One region of the Arthrobacter sp. Z4-13 genome, then DNA from elsewhere that is predicted to be linked to it. Evidence: riboswitches for the same ligand, from Rfam matches in the RefSeq annotation. Region 1 holds a riboswitch; each other region holds the start of a gene.

Region 1 (4,484 bases):
CGCTGCCACAGCAGCGTCAGGGTGAGGCCCGCCAACGGGAACAGCAGGAACTCAAAGACCAGCGCCACGGAAGCGGACACCCAGTCGATGGAGAGCGCCAGGACTGCGGTGATCAGGAAGACGGCGGCGAACTTGCTCAGCGGGTTGGCGCGGGTCAGCAGGGCGCTGTTGCCGTGCAGGTTCAGCTCCTGCCTCACGGTGCCACCGCCGCCGCTGCCGCCAAACGCAGTTCCGCTCCGCCCAGCGCCGCAGTGAATTCGGCGTCGTGCGTCACGGACACTACGGCGGTGCCGGCGTCCAGGAGTTCGGAAAGGAATGATGCCAGCTCCGCCCAGGTGTTGGCGTCCTGCCCGAAGGTGGGTTCATCCAGGACCAGGACCTGCGGATGCGCGGCCAGAACGGTGGCTACGGAGAGCCGCCGTTTCTCGCCGCCCGACAGCGTATAGGGGTTCGCGTCAACGAGTTCGGTGAGCCGGAGCCGCGCCAGCAGTTCGTCAACGCGCTCCTCGCCGTGCCCAAGGTGCCGCGGGCCAAAGCGCAGTTCGTCCAGCACATTTCCGGTGACGAACTGGTGCTCGGGTTCCTGGAACACCGTGCCCACACGCTCAATCAGCTGCTCTGCCTTCCACCGATACGGGTCAATTCCCGCGCCGCGGCTGAGCGGCAGGGTGGCGGAAACCTTGCCGGCGACAGGCTCCAGCAGCCCGGCGAGGGTCAGCGCAAACGTGGATTTTCCTGCTCCATTGGGCCCGGTGATGGCCAGCGCCTGCCCTGCGCGGACCTGGGCGGAAATGCCCTGCTGTACGGGCACCGGCTGCACTTTGCGAAAGCCCTTGCGGCGGGCGCGTTCCCGCGATACAGCCAGTTCCTCCGCGGCCAGCAGCAGGTCTTCAGTACCGGAAGCAGGACCCGCCGCCCGGAGGCGGGTAGCCGGAACATAGCCAGGCACCCAGACCCCGGCCGCAGTGAGCATGTTCCGGGCTTCGCTGAGGACCTGGTCCGGCGCCCCGTCCAACAGCACAGCCGGATCGGCGGCCGAGCCGGGTTGCAGCACCACGATGCGGTCTACCAGGTCCTTCCACACGGCCACGCGGTGCTCCACCACCACCAACGTTGCCCCGGTTTTGTCGAGGCAACGGCCAACGGCGTCGCGCACCTCCAGAACCCCTGCGGGGTCCAGGTTGGCCGTCGGCTCGTCAAGGAGGATCAGCCCGGGCCGCATGGCAAGGATGCCGGCGAGCGCGAGCCGCTGTTTCTGCCCGCCGGAGAGGGCCGACGTCGGGTGGTCCAGCGGCAGGTGGGAAAGCCCGACGTCGTCCAGCGCCTCGTGCACGCGGGCCCAGATATCACCGCGGGGCACGGCAAGGTTCTCGGCGCCGAAGGCGACGTCGTCACCTACGCGCGAGAGGACAACCTGGGTCTCCGGGTCCTGCTGCATCAGCCCGGCCCGGCCGCGCTGCTCCCGGGGGGAGGCGCCGTCGATCAGCAGCGAACCGGACTCATCGGAATCGCCGGCCTCGTCGTCGTCATGTGCGTCCCCCAGCACCCCAGCCAGAGCGTGGAGGAGCGTGGACTTGCCTGCGCCGGACGGGCCCAGCAGGAGCACTCGCTCCCCCGGCTGGATGTCCAGGTCAAGGGCACGGACAGCAGGTTTGGAGCGCCCGGCATGCCGCCAGCCCCAGCCCCTGGCGGTGACTGCAGCCGGCCGCGCCGCCACCGCAGCGCCGGAGAGGGAAGGAGCAGTCATCAGGAAAAGACGGGCTCCGTTGCTGCCTTGCGCGACGCAAAGGAACTCAGGACTCCGGTCTTGGCCAAGCCGCGGGTGGCGATCCAGGACAGGGCTCCGGCGATCACGGCACCGGAAATCGCGGTGACGATGATGTAAGCCAGCTTGTCCCCGCCGGAGTAGGCGATGTTCCAGCCCCAGGGCGCGAAGGAGTCATTCAGGCCGCAGAAAAGCCCGGCAGCGGCGCCCGCGAGCAGGGCTACCGGCAGGTTGAACTTCCGGTACACAAAGATCGCGAAGATGATCTCGGCGCCCAGGCCCTGGACAAACCCGGAGAACAGCACGGAGGCGCCGTACTGCGACCCCATCAGCAGCTCACCGGTGGCGGCGACGGTCTCGCAGAACAGCGCGGCGCCCGGCTTGCGGATGATGAGCATGCCCAGCACCGCCGGGATCATCCATCCGCCGGCGATCAGGCCGGTCAAAGGCGGGTATACGGCGTTCATGGGGGCTGAGACTGCGTTAGCCCCCTGGGACCATGCCCAGAAGATGACGCCGCCGGCGATGGCGATCAAGGCCGCCACCACGATGTCCACGACGCGCCAGGACTTGCTGGTGGTCTTCTTTACTGCTGTTGTTGCCATGCGATCCTCCTGAGGAACAGGAGGGGAAAGCACGGCAACGGCACGCCGCTGCGGTGCTTCGAGAACTCGACTCCCTTGCGCCGGTACTAACCGGATCAGGTTCGAGGGTCTGCGGCTGTCCGCACTCTCAGCGCCCACCTGCGGATCCTGGCTTTGCCAGTGATGCCCGACGGCGGCGCTCCCCTGTCGTTGAATGATTCTGTGGGTAAATAATTGCCCTTGCAGGCGGGGTCCAGTTTACACCGGAGGGGGGTAGATTGTGGGCCATGACTGCCAATTCCCCGCATGTGACTGAGTTCGATCCGGATTCCGATGCCATCCAGCCGGAAGGATCCCTGCAAGCACTTATCGCCCGGATCGAGGGTGAAATCCGGGAGCTCCAGCTTCCAGCGTTCTCCATGGACGACGCACTGAACCTGGGGCTGCTGCTCGTGGAGCTGGGCAAGGAAGGCCAGTTCCCCATCGCGATAGACATCACCAAGGGTGAGCAGGTCCTGTTCCACGTTGCCCTGGCCGGCGCCACCCCGGACAACGGGCACTGGATCCGCGCCAAGCAGCGCACGGCCGCCAGGTATGAGGTGCCCTCCCTGCTGGTGGGGCTGCGCGCCCGGCTCCGCGGCGGACGGATCGAAGACCAGGGCTGGTTCGATCAGACCCGGTATGCGGCACACGGGGGTTCCTTCCCCGTGTACGTCGCTGGGGTGGGCGCGGTCGCAACGGTGACTGTTTCGGGGCTTCCCCAGGTGCAGGACCATGAACTGGTGGTACAGGCCCTGCGCGAGATCCTCAGCTCCATGCGCACGGACTGAGGACAGGCCGGCGCGATGGACCCTCAATATGCCTGGAGTACATTCGAAACGGCGAAGTTCCAAACAGGAGGGGCGCCATGCCCAGTAATGCAGCCGAAAACCAGGTGCAGGCGGCAGTGGACAAGGCCGCGGAGGAAATGATCTATATTGGCCCGGACCACCCCTACTATCCCCTGCTGGCGGAACTGGTGTCCGCCGTGGGCAAGGCCTGGCAGCAAGGGTACGAGCACGGCCGCCACGGTGGGCACCATGTAAACCCTTACGTGTGGACCACTCCGGAGGGTTGAGCGCCACCAGCGGCCTGCGAAAGCTGCGGGCAGCGGCGGGCAGCAACAGCAGGATGACCACCGCACTTAGCTTAAGTTAGTAATCATGCTTACTATGTTGTCTCCCGGCTTTTGAGGAGACAGGTCATGACAGTCAGCACCCGGGCCACCGGAGCGAGGACGGGCCTGCAGAAGGCTGCGCTCGCAACGGGCGTCCTCTTCCTGCTGGTAGGTGTCCTTGGATTCATCCCTGGGATCACCAGTAACTACGAATCATTGGGCATGGCCGGCCACGGTTCGAAAGCCTTGTTATTGGGCGTCTTCCAGGTGTCCGCCCTGCACAACATCGTGCACCTGGCGTTCGGGGCGGCCGGACTGCTGCTTGCCCGGACCCATCAGCAGGCAAGGAGCTTCCTCACCTACGGGGGCGTCGTTTACCTGGTCCTCTGGCTGTACGGGCTCTTGGTGGGCGATGAAACACCCGCCAACTTCGTCCCCGTCAACGGCGCCGACAACTGGCTGCACCTGGCCCTGGGGCTGGCCATGATCGTCCTGGCCATCATGCTGTCCCCGCGGACCACCCCGCCGGCCACCCCGCGGCGCAACCGCGGACGCGACCTGAACGCTTAGCCTTAACCGAAGCCGCCACCGTCGACGGCGCAGCACCGGCAGCACCGCTGCCGCCCGAAGGAGCATCATGAAGATCCCAGAACCCCGAGGACCCATCAGCACCGCCCTGTCCAAGGCCCTGGCAGTTACAACCGGGGCTGCCGACGGCGCCAAGCTCGTCGAGGAACTGCGCCGGCTGGTCACGGCACAGCTGGAGGCAACCACCGACATCATCGGGGACGACGACGTCCAGCTGGCACTCTTCTGCCTCTACGAACTTCACTATTCCGGCCTTCAAGGCGTAAGTGACGAGTGGGAATGGGAGCCGGACCTCATCCGCGTCCGCCGCCTGCTGGAAAGGCCATTCGAAAAAGCGCTGCGGGCAGCCGCCCAATCAGCAGCCGGGGAGCTGGACCTGCCGCCGGCGGCG
Region 2 (4,484 bases), 1.1 Mb from region 1:
TGGCGCCAGCGGCTCAGGGAACGGGCTACAGGAACTCGGCCCGGCCCTCCATGGCCGAGGACGCCAGTGCATGTTCACGGCGCGGTATCCTGCCGGCCGTCTTGGCCAGCCTACCGGCGATCACCGCGTGTTTGAAGGCCTCCCCCATCAGGGCAGGGTTCTGCGCCCGGGTCACGGCCGTGGCCAGCAGCACGGCATCGCAGCCCAGCTCCATAGCCAGGGCGGCATCCGAGGCAGTGCCGATGCCGGCGTCCAAAACCACCGGCACCGAGGCCCTGGACACAATCAGCTCAATGTTGTGCGGATTCAGGATGCCCAGTCCCGTGCCGATCGGCGCCCCGAGCGGCATGACTGCGGTGGCTCCGAGGTTCTCGAGCCGCAGCGCAAGGACGGGGTCGTCATTGGTGTACGCAAAAACCTTGAAGCCCCTGTTGACGAGTTGTTCCGTGGCGTCCACCAGTTCGACGGCGTCCGGCAGCAGGGTTTGTTCGTCGGCGATGACTTCCAGCTTTACCCAGTCGGTTTCCAGTGCCTCACGGGCCAGTTCGGCGGTCAGCACGGCGTCCCGCGCAGTGAAGCAGCCCGCCGTGTTGGGCAACACACGGATGCCGTGATCCACAAGCAGCTGGAAGAGCGAGCCCGTCTCCGCGGTGGAATACCGCCGCATGGCCACCGTGGTCAATCCGGTACCGGAGGCCAGGAGGGCGGCGCCCAGGCCGTCAAGGCTCGGCGCACCGCCGGTGCCCATGATGAGCCGGGAGGTCAGTGCGACGCCGTCAATCACCAGCGGATCGTCGTGGCCGGCCATGCTGGGGGTAGTGATGGTTTCGGTCATCGTGTCAGCCTCCCTGCACTGCCGTGAGGAGCTCAATGTCGTCGCCGTCGGCGAGCGCGGTGGCGAACCACTGGCTGCGCGGCACTACCTGGGAATTGTGGGCCACGGCCACGCCCAGTTTCCCGCCGTCGGCGGCCTGGCCGTCGGCTCCGAGGGGGCGCCCGGTGACCTGGCTGACGAGCACGGTGATGGAGGTACCCTCGGGCACAAGGTGCCGGCTTCCGTTCAAGGTGATGTTCATGCTGTTTCCTTTGCTGGCGGTGTGTGGCTAAGGCGGGCGGTGGGCGGGTGGCTGGTGCCGGAAAAGCGGCCTGGATTGAAGGCCGCCCATCGGGGGTCCTGGCGCCCGTCCAGGAGTTCCCGGCAGACGGCGGCGGCGGCCGGCGCCAGCAGGACCCCGTGTCTGAAGAACCCGGTGGCGATGATGAGGCCGGCAATGTATTCGGAGTCCCGGGCCTCCCCGCCCGCCACGGGCACCCGCCCCAGCAGAGGTGCGTTGTCCGGGGTTCCGGGGCGGGCCCGGGCTGTGGATTCCAGCAGTTCAAGTTCGGCGACGGCGGGGACCAGCACCTGCGCGTCGCGGAGGAGCTGGTACACGCCCCCGGCGGACACGGCATCGGCGGCCGACGGCGAATCCTCACGCTGGGTTGCCCCAATCACCACTGTGCCGTCCCGGCGGGGCACGATATAGACCGGGAAGCCGTGCACCAGCCCGCGGACGGTGGACATCACCAGAGGCTGCAAGTGATGGGGAACTGCGAGGCGCAGGATGTCCCCGTAGACGGGCCGCAGCGGCAGGTGCAAATCTTCGGGCAGTGCTTCCAGCGCTGCCGCGTGCAGCCCGTTAGCCACTACCGTTTCGGCGGCCAGCACGGTTCCCCCGCCAGCCAGGCGTACGCCGGCAACAGCTCCGTCCTGCCACAACAGCCCAGCAGCGTTGGCACGGACCGCATAAGTGTGACTGCCGTCGTCGTCCGCCAAGGCCGCCTGCAGGCAGGCCACCAGCAGCCGCGGATCCACCTGATGGTCTGCAGGGGTATCGAGCGCGCAGGCAATCCCGGGACTCAGCAGGGGCTCGCGCTGCCGCGCGGTCCGGACGGTCAGCGGTTCAACGGAAAGGCCGTTTGCCTGCTGGACTGCGCGCAGGTCCATCAGTGCCCGTCGGTCGGCGGCGTCGGCACCGACGGCAAGGGTCGGCGTCGTGATGTATCCCGGATCTGCCCCTGATGCTGCCGCCAGTCCGGCGACGTAACCCGGCCAGCGGGCCGAGGCGTCCAGCATGAGTTCCAGGAGATCCTCCTCCTGGTAGTGCAGCTCGCTGACGGGAGCAAGCATCCCGGCGGCAGCCCAACTGGCCCCCGAACCCGGTGCGTCGTCGATGACCACCACCGTGCGGCCGGAGCGCTTCGCCTCCCAGGCGATGCTGTGGCCGATAACTCCGCCGCCGATGACTGCCACGTCCGCATGGATGATGTTGTCCGCGTGCCTGGGCAGGCTGCTCGAAGGGCTGTCGGATGGTGCGCCCATGTATCTCCTTCCCTACGCCGGCATTAACCGGATCAGGTCAAGCGGTCGGCTCTGACGCCCTCTCAGCCCGGCGCTTTGTGACAGCTGCCGCGGGCTCCCGCAGTACGAGGCAAGTGTAGAGGAACTAGGCTTTTCTCCATGAATGTGTCCCACACCCCCGCCGGCTCCGATGTCCTCGGCAGCGCCAAGGTCAGCAACGGCCTCCACGCCGCCCGCCTCTACCTCTGCACCGACGCACGGAAGGACCGCGGCGACTTCGGGCAGTTCGTTGATGCCGCCTTCGCCGGCGGGGTGGACATTATCCAGCTGAGGGACATGACCATCGAGGCAGCCGAGGAACTGGAACTCCTGGCTGTGCTCAAGGAAGCGGCGGAACGGCACGGCCGGCTGTGGGCAGTCAACGACCGTGCGGACATCGCTGTACTGTCCGGCGCACCGGTCTTCCACATCGGCCAAAAAGACCTGCCCCTGGCTGCTGCCCGAACCCTGCTCAACGGCAACGCCGCCATTGGCCTTTCCAGCCACAGCCCGGCGCAGGTGGACGCCGCACTGGCGGCAGCCTCGGCCCCCGCAGGGCTGGACTACTTCTGCGTAGGCCCGGTGTGGGCCACCCCCACCAAGCCCGGGCGGGCAGCAGTTGGCATCGAGTTGGTGGAGTACGCCGCCGAAGCTGCACGCCTGGGCGGGCGCGAAGGACAGTTCGACGGCGGCGTACCCTGGTTCGCGATCGGCGGCATTGACCACGGCAACGTGGAGCAGGTGGTGCATGCGGGCGCGCGCAGGATTGTGGTGGTGCGCGCCATCACGGAAGCCAGTGATCCAACAGCCGCCGCCGCTGCACTGCTCGCCGCCCTGGACGCCGCCGGTTCCTGACCCTCCTTACGCGGCCTTACGCGGCGCCTTACCCTGTGCCGCTCACGGCCCGGGTGCCTGCATTATCAACGGAATTCGAGTTAGGCTGATTTTCGTGTCACACCATCGGCTGGCTCCCAACGTCCACGAGCACAAGAACGCGCTCGAGGCGGCGCTCGGTGCGCTGCGGGCCGAGCTGGAGCTGCCCGGCGCCTACCCTGAGGAGGCGGTGGCTGACGCAAAAGCGGCCGTGGAATCCCTGCAGCTGCCCGCCTACGACCTGACCGCCGTCGAGTTCGTCACCATCGATCCCGCGTCCTCCACCGACCTGGACCAGGCACTGTTCCTAGAGCCGGACGCCGACGGTTACCACGTGCTCTACGCCATCGCGGACGTGCCTGCGTTCGTTACCCCCGGCGGACCTCTGGACGCGGAAACACGCCGCCGCGGGCAAACGTTCTACGCCCCCGACGGGCGGATCCCGCTGCATCCGGAAATTATCAGCGAACAGGCCGGCAGTCTCCTTCCTGGCCAGGACTGCTCTGCATTCGTCTGGGATTTCCGCCTCGACAACGCCGCCGAGGTCAGGTCCGCCGCCGTCAGGCGGGCACGTATCCGCAGCCGGGCCAAGCTCAGCTACAAGGGCGCGCAGGCGCAGCTCGACGACGGCACAGCCCCGCCGGTGCTGCGGCTCCTTAGAGAGGTGGGGCTCAAGCGTGTGGAGCTGGAGCGGGCCCGCGGCGGCGCCAGCTTGAACATGCCCGATCAGGAGATCGTCCAACTGCCCGACGGCGGCTACCGGATTGACGCCGCTCCCCAGCTTCCCGTTGAGGACTGGAATGCGCAGATCTCGTTGATGACCGGAATGGCGGCCGCCCGGCTCATGCTCGCGGGGAAGGTCGGTATCCTGCGCACCATGCCGTCCCCGGATGAGCGTTCTTTGAACCATTTCCGGCTGCAGACCGAAGCCTTGGGAAAGCCCTGGGACGGTGAAGTCAGTTACGGGGAATACCTGCGGAGCCTGGACCCAACAGATCCCCGGCAGTTGGCCATCATGCACTCCGCCGGCATGCTGTTCCGCGGAGCCGCCTACACCGCCTTTGACGGATCCGTGCCGGAAGACGGAGTCCAGTCCGCCATCGGCGCCGCCTACGCGCATACAACTGCCCCGTTGCGCCGCCTGGTGGACCGCTTTGTCCTGGTCATCTGCGAGGCCTTGAGCAACGGCGGCAAAGTACCGGGCTGGGCACGCGAAGCCCTGCCAACGTTG
Region 3 (4,484 bases), 1.4 Mb from region 1:
ATGGCTACGATCCGGTGGCAGAACCGGTCGAGTCCTCCTTCGAACGGGACACCGCCATTGTGTTGCGGTCCCTTGCCGACGACGGCAGGGGTGCTGCCGGAGGTCATATCGTGGCGCATTCGCAGGGAGCAATTGCAGCCATGATGGCTGCCGTCGAACGGCCGGACCTGGTTTTTTCCTTGACGCTGGTGGAGCCGGCCTGCCTGTCTCTGACCGCCGAGCTGCCGGCCACGGCGGCGCACATCGGTCTCATGCAGCCCCTGTTCGACGTCCGGCACCAAATGAACGACCAGGATTTCCAGCGCGAATTCGTCCGCAGGGTCTACGCTACGGACCTGCAGCAGCCGGCCACGGCGGAGGAGAAGCGTTCCGCCAGGCGGCTCCGGCTTCAGGCCCCCTCCTGGGACGCCCCGCTGCACATCGTGCCCGGCGTTCCCACCCTTGTCCTGACCGGGGGATGGGAGCCGCTCTACGAGGAAATCGCCGGGTACCTGCGGGAAACCGGCGCCCTGCACCTGACGGCGGCGGGAGGGCACCGGCCCCACGACTCCCTCGAAGGCGACCGCATCATCCGCTCATTCATCAGCGACGTCAGCCGGGTCCAGTCAGCACGGGCTTCTTAAAGGCCCTGAGGTCCGGCGGCGACGAGTGGTTCGGGCAGGTAGACCTTGCCGCCGGCAGCCAGGAACTCCTGGCTCTTGCCCCTCATGCCCGAGGCCATCTCAGCCAGGGCAGCCTGCGACTCCGCTGAACCGTATTCGTCCCGGATATCCTGGCTGATCCTCATGGAGCAGAACTTGGGACCGCACATGGAGCAGAAGTGCGCGGTCTTGGCAGGTTCGGCAGGGAGGGTCTCGTCGTGGAAGGCCTCGGCCGTCACTGGATCAAGGGACAACGCGAACTGGTCCCGCCAGCGGAATTCGAAGCGTGCTTTGGACAGCGCGTCATCGCGTTCGTGCGCACCCGGGTGGCCTTTGGCGAGGTCTGCTGCGTGCGCCGCGATCTTGTACGTGATCACCCCTGTTTTGACGTCGTCCTTGTTGGGCAGGCCAAGATGTTCCTTGGGGGTGACGTAGCACAGCATCGCGGTGCCGTAGCGGGCGATCTCCGTGGCGCCTATAGCCGAGGTGATGTGGTCATACCCCGGAGCCACGTCGGTAACCAGCGGCCCCAGAGTGTAGAAGGGCGCTCCCTTGCACAGCTCCTGCTGGCGTTCGACGTTTTCACGGACCAGGTGGAACGGAATGTGGCCGGGGCCCTCCACCATCACCTGAACGTCATATTCCCAGGCGCGCTGCGTCAGCTCGGCCAGTGTGTCCAACTCGGCAAACTGCGCGGCATCGTTGGCGTCCGCCGTCGCACCCGGCCGCAGGCCGTCCCCCAGCGAAAACGCGACGTCGTACCTGGCGAAGATTTCGCAGAGCTCGTCGAAGTGCGTGTAGAGGAAGTTTTCCCGGTGATGTGCCAGGCACCAGCCGGCCATAATCGAACCGCCGCGCGACACGATGCCGGTCACCCGGTTGGCGGTCAGGGGAACGTACCGGAGCAGGACGCCGGCGTGGATGGTCATATAGTCCACGCCCTGTTCGCACTGCTCGATGACGGTATCGCGGAAAATCTCCCAGGTCAGGGCATTAGCTTCGCCGTTGACCTTCTCAAGGGCCTGGTAGATGGGGACGGTGCCGATCGGAACCGGCGAGTTGCGGATGATCCATTCCCTGGTGGTGTGGATGTCATCGCCGGTGGACAGGTCCATGACGGTGTCAGCGCCCCATTGGGTTGCCCACTGCAGCTTGTCCACTTCTTCCGCGATGGAACTGGTGACGGCCGAGTTGCCGATGTTGGCGTTGATCTTCACCAGGAAGGCCTTGCCGATGATCATGGGTTCTGACTCAGGATGGTTGATGTTGTTCGGAATGATCGCCCTGCCGGCGGCCAGTTCGCTGCGGACCAGTTCCACATCGCAGTTCTCCCGCAGGGCCACGAAACGCATTTCCGGAGTGATGATGCCCTGCCGTGCATAGTGCATCTGCGTCACCGTCCTGCCTTCAACGGCGCGGCGGGGCACCGGCGGTGCGCCCTTCCACTCCGCGCTGGCGGCGCCGCGGCGGACAGCCGAGCGGCCGTCGTCGAGCAGGTTCCGTCCCCTCCCGCCGTAGGTTTCCGTATCCCCGCGTACTGCTATCCACTCTGCCCGGAAGGGATTGAGGCCACGGACGGGATCGCTTCCCGGGCCGGCCGTCCGGTAGGTACGGAACGGGCCGTTGGCCCCGCCGTCGGGCGAAGGCTCCAGGGCTATCTCGGTGACGGGAACCCGGATGCCTGACTGCGCATCCTCGATGAAGGCCAGGGAATGGGACTTCAGCGACTGGGTGACAGGAGGCTGGTCCTGGCCGCCTCCCGTGCCGGACGGAATGTGGGCAGGGGCCAGCTGTGTTTTTGGTGTACTCAAGGAATACTCACTTCCTTCGCCGGCATTACCCGGACAGGTTCAACGGTCGCAGGCTGCGTCAGCCCGATCTCAGCCCCTGCAGGGGCACCCGTGTGGTCAGGAATGAAGCTACCACAGCCGTCCGGGAGGGGCTTGTCACATTGCCGGTGCTAGCCTGACTGGCGAGGAAGAGGAGCCCAATGCCGGAAATTATCGAATTCAGCGGACCGGTGCTGACCGGGCCGAACACCGTGCGGCGGGGATTGTGGTCCGTTGACGGGCTGTTGACCTTCACCCGCCCGCAGCACGTTCCGGAACGGATCCTGGACGGCTGGGTGCTTCCGGGGTTCGTTGATGCCCACTGCCATATCGGGCTGGGACCGGGCGGCGCTGTGGATCCTGCGACGGCGGAGGAACAGGCCCGCGCCGACCTGAACGCCGGCACACTGCTGGCCCGGGACGCCGGTTCCCCTGCCGACACCCGCTTCCTGCAGGACAGCCGCGACGCCCCGGTGCTGATCCGGGCCGGCAGGCATGTGGCCAGGACCGGCCGATATTTGCGGGGTTTCGCTGAGGAAGTGGAACCGGAGGGCCTGGTCGAAGCCGTCCGGAAGCAGGCCCGTGACGGCGACGGCTGGGTCAAGCTTGTGGGGGACTGGATCGACCGCGGCGCCGGTGACCTGGCGCCGTCGTTTCCCGCCGCCGTCGTTAAGGACGCTGTCCAGGCGGTGCACGAGGAAGGGGCCCGGATCACCGCGCATTGCTTCGCCGAAGACACCCTGGACCAGATGCTGGACGCGGGCATCGACTGCATCGAACACGCCACCGGGCTCCTGCCGCGGCACCTTCCGCGGTTTGTGGAGCAGGGCGTCCCCATCGTTCCCACCCTCATCAACATCGCCACGTTTCCGGACATCGCCGCACAGGCGGAGCCGAAGTTTCCCCGGTACGCCGCACACATGCGCGCACTGTGGGAGCGCCGGGCCGAGCGGGTGCTGGAGGCCTACGAGGCAGGCGTGCAGATCTATGCCGGCACCGATGCCGGCAGCGTCATACGGCACGGCAGGATCGCCGATGAGATCCTTGCCCTCCACTCTGCAGGGCTTCCGATGCCCGCTGCGCTCGACGCCGCCTGCTGGGGCGCCCGCGAGTGGCTGGGCGCTGAGGGCCTGCAGGAGGGAGCCCGCGCCGACGTCGTGCTGTGCCGGGAGGATCCACGAAGGGTTCCGGAGACTGTCAGCGGGCTGGCGCACGTGGTGCTGGGAGGCCGCGTCCTTCCTTGATGCCCCCACCGGGAGGAATTTTTGTGGCACTTGGAATAAATTGAAGCTTCAAGTAATTTTAATAGTCATAGGCCCCCACCCCGAAGGGCCCCAGCACCGGGAGTTTCCACATGACTGCAGATGCCGCCAGCCAGGACCTTCTTCCCGCCGACCTCACCATGGGCACCGTGATGCTCAAGGTCGGCGACATGAAGGTCATGACCGATTACTACCAGCGGGCCCTGGGGCTTGAGGTTGTCGCCGAACAGGACGGCGGAATCTACCTCGGCCGCCTGCAGAAGCCCCTGGTCCACCTTGCGCCCGCTCCCGGGCTGAACCTCCCGGGCAGGGGAGAGGCCGGCCTTTTCCATACGGCGCTGCTTTTTGAGAACCAGGCAGACCTCGCAGCCACCATCGCCACCGCCGCCCGGTTCGAGCCCCGCTTTTTCACGGGCAGCGCCGACCACCTCGTCAGCGAGGCCTTCTACTTCAACGACCCTGAAGGCAACGGCATTGAGCTCTACTGGGACCGGCCGCGGAGCAACTGGTCCTGGAATGGTGCGGACGTGGTCATGGACAGCCTGGCGCTGCCGCCCCAGCGCTACCTGGAGCAGCACCTCACCGAAGATTCCCTCGAGCGCCAGCGCGGAAGCGTGGCGGGGGTGGGCCATGTCCACCTCCAGGTGGGCGACGTCCAGTCGGCCAGGGACTTCTATGTAGGAATCCTCGGGTTTGAAAAGACCGCCGGCTGGCATGGGCAGGCATTGTTTGTCTCTGCCGGCGGCTACCAC
Region 4 (4,484 bases), 1.5 Mb from region 1:
CCGCCGCCGTACTGTCATCACCGAGGCCGAGTTCCTGGCCCGCCGCGAGTCTGTTGACCGGCAGATGATTGTGCGCCAGCGCGATGACAGAATCCAGATCGCAGTCCTTGAAGACAGTGTCCTGGCCGAGCACTTCGTGTCAAAAACCCAGCAGGACTCCCTGATCGGCAACGTGTACCTGGGCAAGGTCCAGAACGTGCTGCCCTCCATGGAAGCCGCCTTCGTGGACATCGGCCGCGGCCGCAACGCCGTCCTCTACGCCGGTGAGGTGAACTGGGAAGCCGTCAACCTCGAGGGCAAGCAGCGCCGTATCGAAAACGCCCTCAAGTCCGGCGACACCGTTCTGGTCCAGGTGACCAAGGACCCCGTGGGACACAAGGGTGCCCGCCTGACCAGCCAGATCTCCCTGCCCGGCCGCTACCTGGTGTTCGTGCCCGGCGGCTCCATGACCGGCATCTCCCGCAAGTTGCCCGACGTCGAACGCAACCGCCTCAAGCGCATCCTCAAGGACCGCCTCCCCGAGCAGGCCGGCGTCATCGTCCGCACCGCCGCCGAGGGCGCTTCCGAGGAAGAGCTGACGCACGACATCAACCGGCTGCGCGCGCAGTGGGAAGGCATCGAAAGCCAGTCGAAGTCCACCAAGATCCTTGCCCCGGAGCTGCTCTACGGCGAACCGGACCTCACCATCAAGGTGGTCCGTGACGTCTTCAACGAGGACTTCTCCAAGCTGATCGTCTCCGGGGAGGAAGCCTGGGACACCATCGAGGCGTACGTTACCTACGTGGCGCCGGACCTGGTGGGCCGGCTCGAGAAGTGGACCAAGGACCAGGACATTTTCGCTGCCTGGCGCATCGACGAGCAGATCCACAAGGCGCTGGAACGGAAGGTCTTCCTGCCGTCCGGCGGTTCGCTGGTGATCGACCGTACCGAAGCCATGACCGTGGTGGACGTCAACACCGGCAAGTTCACCGGCAGCGGCGGCAACCTCGAAGAGACGGTGACCAAAAACAACCTCGAGGCTGCGGAAGAAGTGGTCCGCCAGCTCCGACTCCGCGATATCGGCGGCATCATCGTCATCGACTTCATCGACATGGTCCTCGAATCCAACCGCGACCTCGTTCTGCGGCGCATGGTGGAATGCCTGGGACGCGACCGCACCAAGCACCAGGTTGCCGAAGTGACGTCACTCGGCCTGGTGCAGATGACGCGTAAGCGGATGGGCACCGGGCTCCTGGAAGTATTCGGAGAGCAGTGCGAAACGTGCGCCGGCCGCGGCATGGTCACCCACGACGACCCCGTGGAGCACCGGCGGGCCAACATCGTGGCTGCCGAGCACCACGTCCAGCGGTCCGACAGCCGGCCCGAAGCCCGCAGCGAAAGCCACCGGACCGACGCCCAGCGCATCGACAGCAACCAGCCGGGCGCACGTCCGGACCGGAAGCGCCGGCGGGGCCGCGGCGGCCAGCAGCCTGAGGTTGCCCCGGCAGCTGCCGTGCACGTCCACACAGTTCAGCCCGACCCATCGGACGCTGAGCGGCACGCCAAGGCGGAGGCCACCCGGCTGGCCCTTGCCAACATTGCCGCCGCCGCGCATGCAGCCCACCTGCACGACGACGAAGTGGCGGCAGCCAGGCAGGCGGCCGCAGACCAGCCCGCTGCAGCCCCCGCTGCTGCAGCGGAGGCTGCAAAGCGCGACGACGAAGCGCGTCACGCTGCCGTGCTCACCTTCGGCGGTGAGAAAGTGGTGCTGCCGTTCGTTGAGCATGCTGAAGAGCAGCAGCAGAAGCCGGCCCTGACCCTGGACCGACTCGCCGAGGCGTTCGCCCACCTGGGCCAGCCCGCGGCCGCTGTTGCCCAGCCCGAGCAGGCAGAACCGGAGCAGGAGCCGGCGGGGCCCATGGAACCGGTGCAGCCCGCACAGGCACCTGCTGCGGCAGCTGCTGCAGCACCGGCGAAGGACTACACCGACCACACGCTGGAGCAGTCCCGGCAGCGGCGGCCGCGGCGCAACCGCAGTGCCAGCCGTGCCCAGGGGGCTGCCAACGAAACCACCGTGCAGCATCACGAAAGCGTGGCGGCGGCCAGCACGGGGCATACCCACGAGGCAAAGGCCCCGGTACCGGCCGGCACCGGGGGAGACACCGGAATTGAGAAGGCGGCAACAAAGCCCGCCGAGGCGCCCATCATCCTGGGTGTAGGGGTTCCGGCCTCGGAGCTCTAAGAGTCAGCAGCACGGAATGCCCGGCCAGCCACAGCAGTGGCCGGCCGGGCATTCCGTGTTTAACGCCAGTAAGTGCAGTGCGGCCGGAACCTAAAGCAGGACATCCCAAGGGCAGGGCTCCCGGTCGCAATGTGTCACCTTCGGCCTGTGTCCGGCAAAAAAGCTAGGCTGGGGAACTGACACGGGGTGCCGCGCAGAGAGCCGGCTGAGATACACACCCGTTGAACCTGTCCGGTTAGCACCGGCGAAGGGATGTCTCATGTCTGCGACTACTGTAATGCCCACTGCCATCCCGGCAACCTTCACTGCGGCAGCAACAATGCCTTGCCGGTCGGTACCCCGGGTCCTGTCCATCGCCGGCTCGGATCCTTCCGGCGGGGCCGGTATCCAGGCCGACCTGAAGAGCATCGCCGCGCTCGGGGGCTACGGGATGGCTGCCATCACTGCCCTTACCGCCCAGAACACGCGCGGGGTCCGGTCCGTTCATGTGCCCCCTGCAGCGTTCCTGGCTGAGCAGTTGGATGCGATCAGTGAGGACATCGGCATCGACGCCGTGAAAATCGGAATGCTGGGCAACGCAGACGTGATCGAGGCGGTGGGGGCGTGGCTCCGGAAGGTGCGCCCCGCCGTCGTGGTCCTGGACCCGGTGATGGTTGCCACCAGTGGTGACCGGCTCCTGCACGAGTCCGCGGAAGCGGCGCTGCGCAGGCTCCTGCCGCTGGCCCACCTTGTGACGCCCAACCTGGCGGAGCTCGCCATACTCGTTGGCGGGCAGTTGCAGGACAGCTGGGCCGGCGCATTGGAACAGGGCCGCGCGCTTGCCGCTGCCACCGGCGCAACGGTGCTGGTCAAGGGCGGCCACCTGGACGGCGAGGAGTGCCCGGATGCACTGGTCAACACCAAGGGCCTGCTGTCCAACGAAGTGGTGGTGGTGCCGGGGGAGCGGCTGAAAACGCGGAACAGCCACGGCACCGGCTGTTCACTGTCCTCCGCCATGGCAACCGCCCAAGCGCGGCGGGGGGACTGGGAAGCATCACTTCGGGAAGTCAAACCTTGGCTGGCCGGCGCACTGAGGGCATCCGAAACACTGGAAGTGGGAACGGGAAACGGGCCGGTACACCACTTCCACCACCTGCAGCCGCTGCCGTCCGAAGGCAGCTTCGCGGCACAACTGTGGGGTGAGGCGCAGCAGGACCTGGACGATATCTATGCCTTGGACTTCATCCGCAACCTGGCCTCGGGCAGCCTGCAGGAGCACGAGTTTGCCTACTACCTTGCGCAGGACGCCATCTACCTCAACGGGTATTCGCGGGTGCTGGCCAGGGCGAGTGCGTTGGCGCCCACCGAGGCAGAGCAGCTCTTCTGGGCTGCTTCTGCCGGGCAGTGCCTGGAAGTCGAGTCGGAGCTCCACCGCTCCTGGCTAAGCACGCGGACGGTCCAGCCCCGGCTGGGCCCCGTGACCAAGTCCTACGTGGACCACCTGACAGCGGCATCGGCGTCGGGCAGTTATGCGGTCCTGGCGGCGGCAGTCCTGCCCTGCTTCTGGCTGTACGCCGAGGTTGGTGTCACGCTCCACACCCAGTTCGTTGCCGCCGGTGAACCCTCGGCACATCCCTACGCGGACTGGCTGCGCACCTACGCCGACGAAGACTTCGCAGCTGCCACCCGCACTGCCATTGCCATCGTGGATGAAGCGGGGCGCAAGGCCTCCGCCGCGGACCGGGCCGCCATGGTCACGGCGTTTAAGCAGTCCTGCAGGCTGGAAGTGGACTTCTTCGACGCGCCGCGCCTCCATTCCTGACCACCTGCCGGCGGGCTGGCCGGTACTATGGTGGGGCACGGTGCGGACGCCGGAATTGAGCTGTGGTAGCTATCACAGTCAACCCGCCGGGACCAGCCTCATTTGCGGCCAAAGACAGAGTTAGCGTATTCTAGATCTTCGGTGCTTACGCCAACACTTGGGTTACGACCCCACGGCGTTGAGGCACAGCGAGAAGCCAGGCTTTTATTGGCCGGTTCCGCACGCAAATCTAGTAATAAACGTCGAGAGAAGTGAGTTCCCAAGTGGTGTACGCGATTGTCCGCGCAGGCGGCCGCCAAGAGAAGGTTTCCGTTGGAGACTTCGTTACCCTGAACCGCGTCGCCGGTGGAGCTGGCAGCACCATTCAGCTGCCCGCGCTGCTCCTGGTTGATGGTGACAAGATCACCACCGCCGCTGCTGACCTGGCCAAGGTAACCGTTACGGCTGAGATCCTGAACGACC

The links. A riboswitch is a leader RNA that binds a small molecule or an ion and turns the genes downstream of it on or off. The one in region 1 is predicted to bind thiamine pyrophosphate.
Region 2: another riboswitch for thiamine pyrophosphate. It lies ahead of thiO (glycine oxidase ThiO); the one in region 1 lies ahead of M1E07_RS18975 (ECF transporter S component).
Region 3: another riboswitch for thiamine pyrophosphate. It lies ahead of thiC (phosphomethylpyrimidine synthase ThiC); the one in region 1 lies ahead of M1E07_RS18975 (ECF transporter S component).
Region 4: another riboswitch for thiamine pyrophosphate. It lies ahead of thiD (bifunctional hydroxymethylpyrimidine kinase/phosphomethylpyrimidine kinase); the one in region 1 lies ahead of M1E07_RS18975 (ECF transporter S component).

What each region holds. Positions count from the first base shown of each region.
Region 1 covers NZ_CP096459.1:3,705,184-3,709,667, forward strand. The annotation lists gene M1E07_RS18965 (energy-coupling factor transporter transmembrane component T family protein) at 1-197, opposite strand, end outside; gene M1E07_RS18970 (ABC transporter ATP-binding protein) at 194-1,747, opposite strand; gene M1E07_RS18975 (ECF transporter S component) at 1,747-2,370, opposite strand; TPP riboswitch at 2,425-2,565, opposite strand; gene M1E07_RS18980 (heme-degrading domain-containing protein) at 2,637-3,179, shown strand; gene M1E07_RS18985 (hypothetical protein) at 3,257-3,466, shown strand; gene M1E07_RS18990 (DUF4383 domain-containing protein) at 3,593-4,075, shown strand; gene M1E07_RS18995 (iron-containing redox enzyme family protein) at 4,143-4,484, shown strand, end outside.
Region 2 covers NZ_CP096459.1:2,624,637-2,629,120, forward strand. The annotation lists gene M1E07_RS13820 (thiazole synthase) at 26-835, opposite strand; gene thiS (sulfur carrier protein ThiS) at 840-1,076, opposite strand; gene thiO (glycine oxidase ThiO) at 1,073-2,362, opposite strand; TPP riboswitch at 2,355-2,473, opposite strand; gene thiE (thiamine phosphate synthase) at 2,501-3,235, shown strand; gene M1E07_RS13840 (RNB domain-containing ribonuclease) at 3,330-4,484, shown strand, end outside.
Region 3 covers NZ_CP096459.1:2,294,172-2,298,655, reverse strand. The annotation lists gene M1E07_RS12405 (alpha/beta hydrolase) at 1-623, shown strand, start outside; gene thiC (phosphomethylpyrimidine synthase ThiC) at 620-2,452, opposite strand; TPP riboswitch at 2,447-2,554, opposite strand; gene M1E07_RS12395 (amidohydrolase family protein) at 2,632-3,714, shown strand; gene M1E07_RS12390 (VOC family protein) at 3,825-4,484, shown strand, end outside.
Region 4 covers NZ_CP096459.1:2,211,069-2,215,552, reverse strand. The annotation lists gene M1E07_RS11990 (Rne/Rng family ribonuclease) at 1-2,221, shown strand, start outside; TPP riboswitch at 2,394-2,491, shown strand; gene thiD (bifunctional hydroxymethylpyrimidine kinase/phosphomethylpyrimidine kinase) at 2,499-4,022, shown strand; gene rplU (50S ribosomal protein L21) at 4,286-4,484, shown strand, end outside.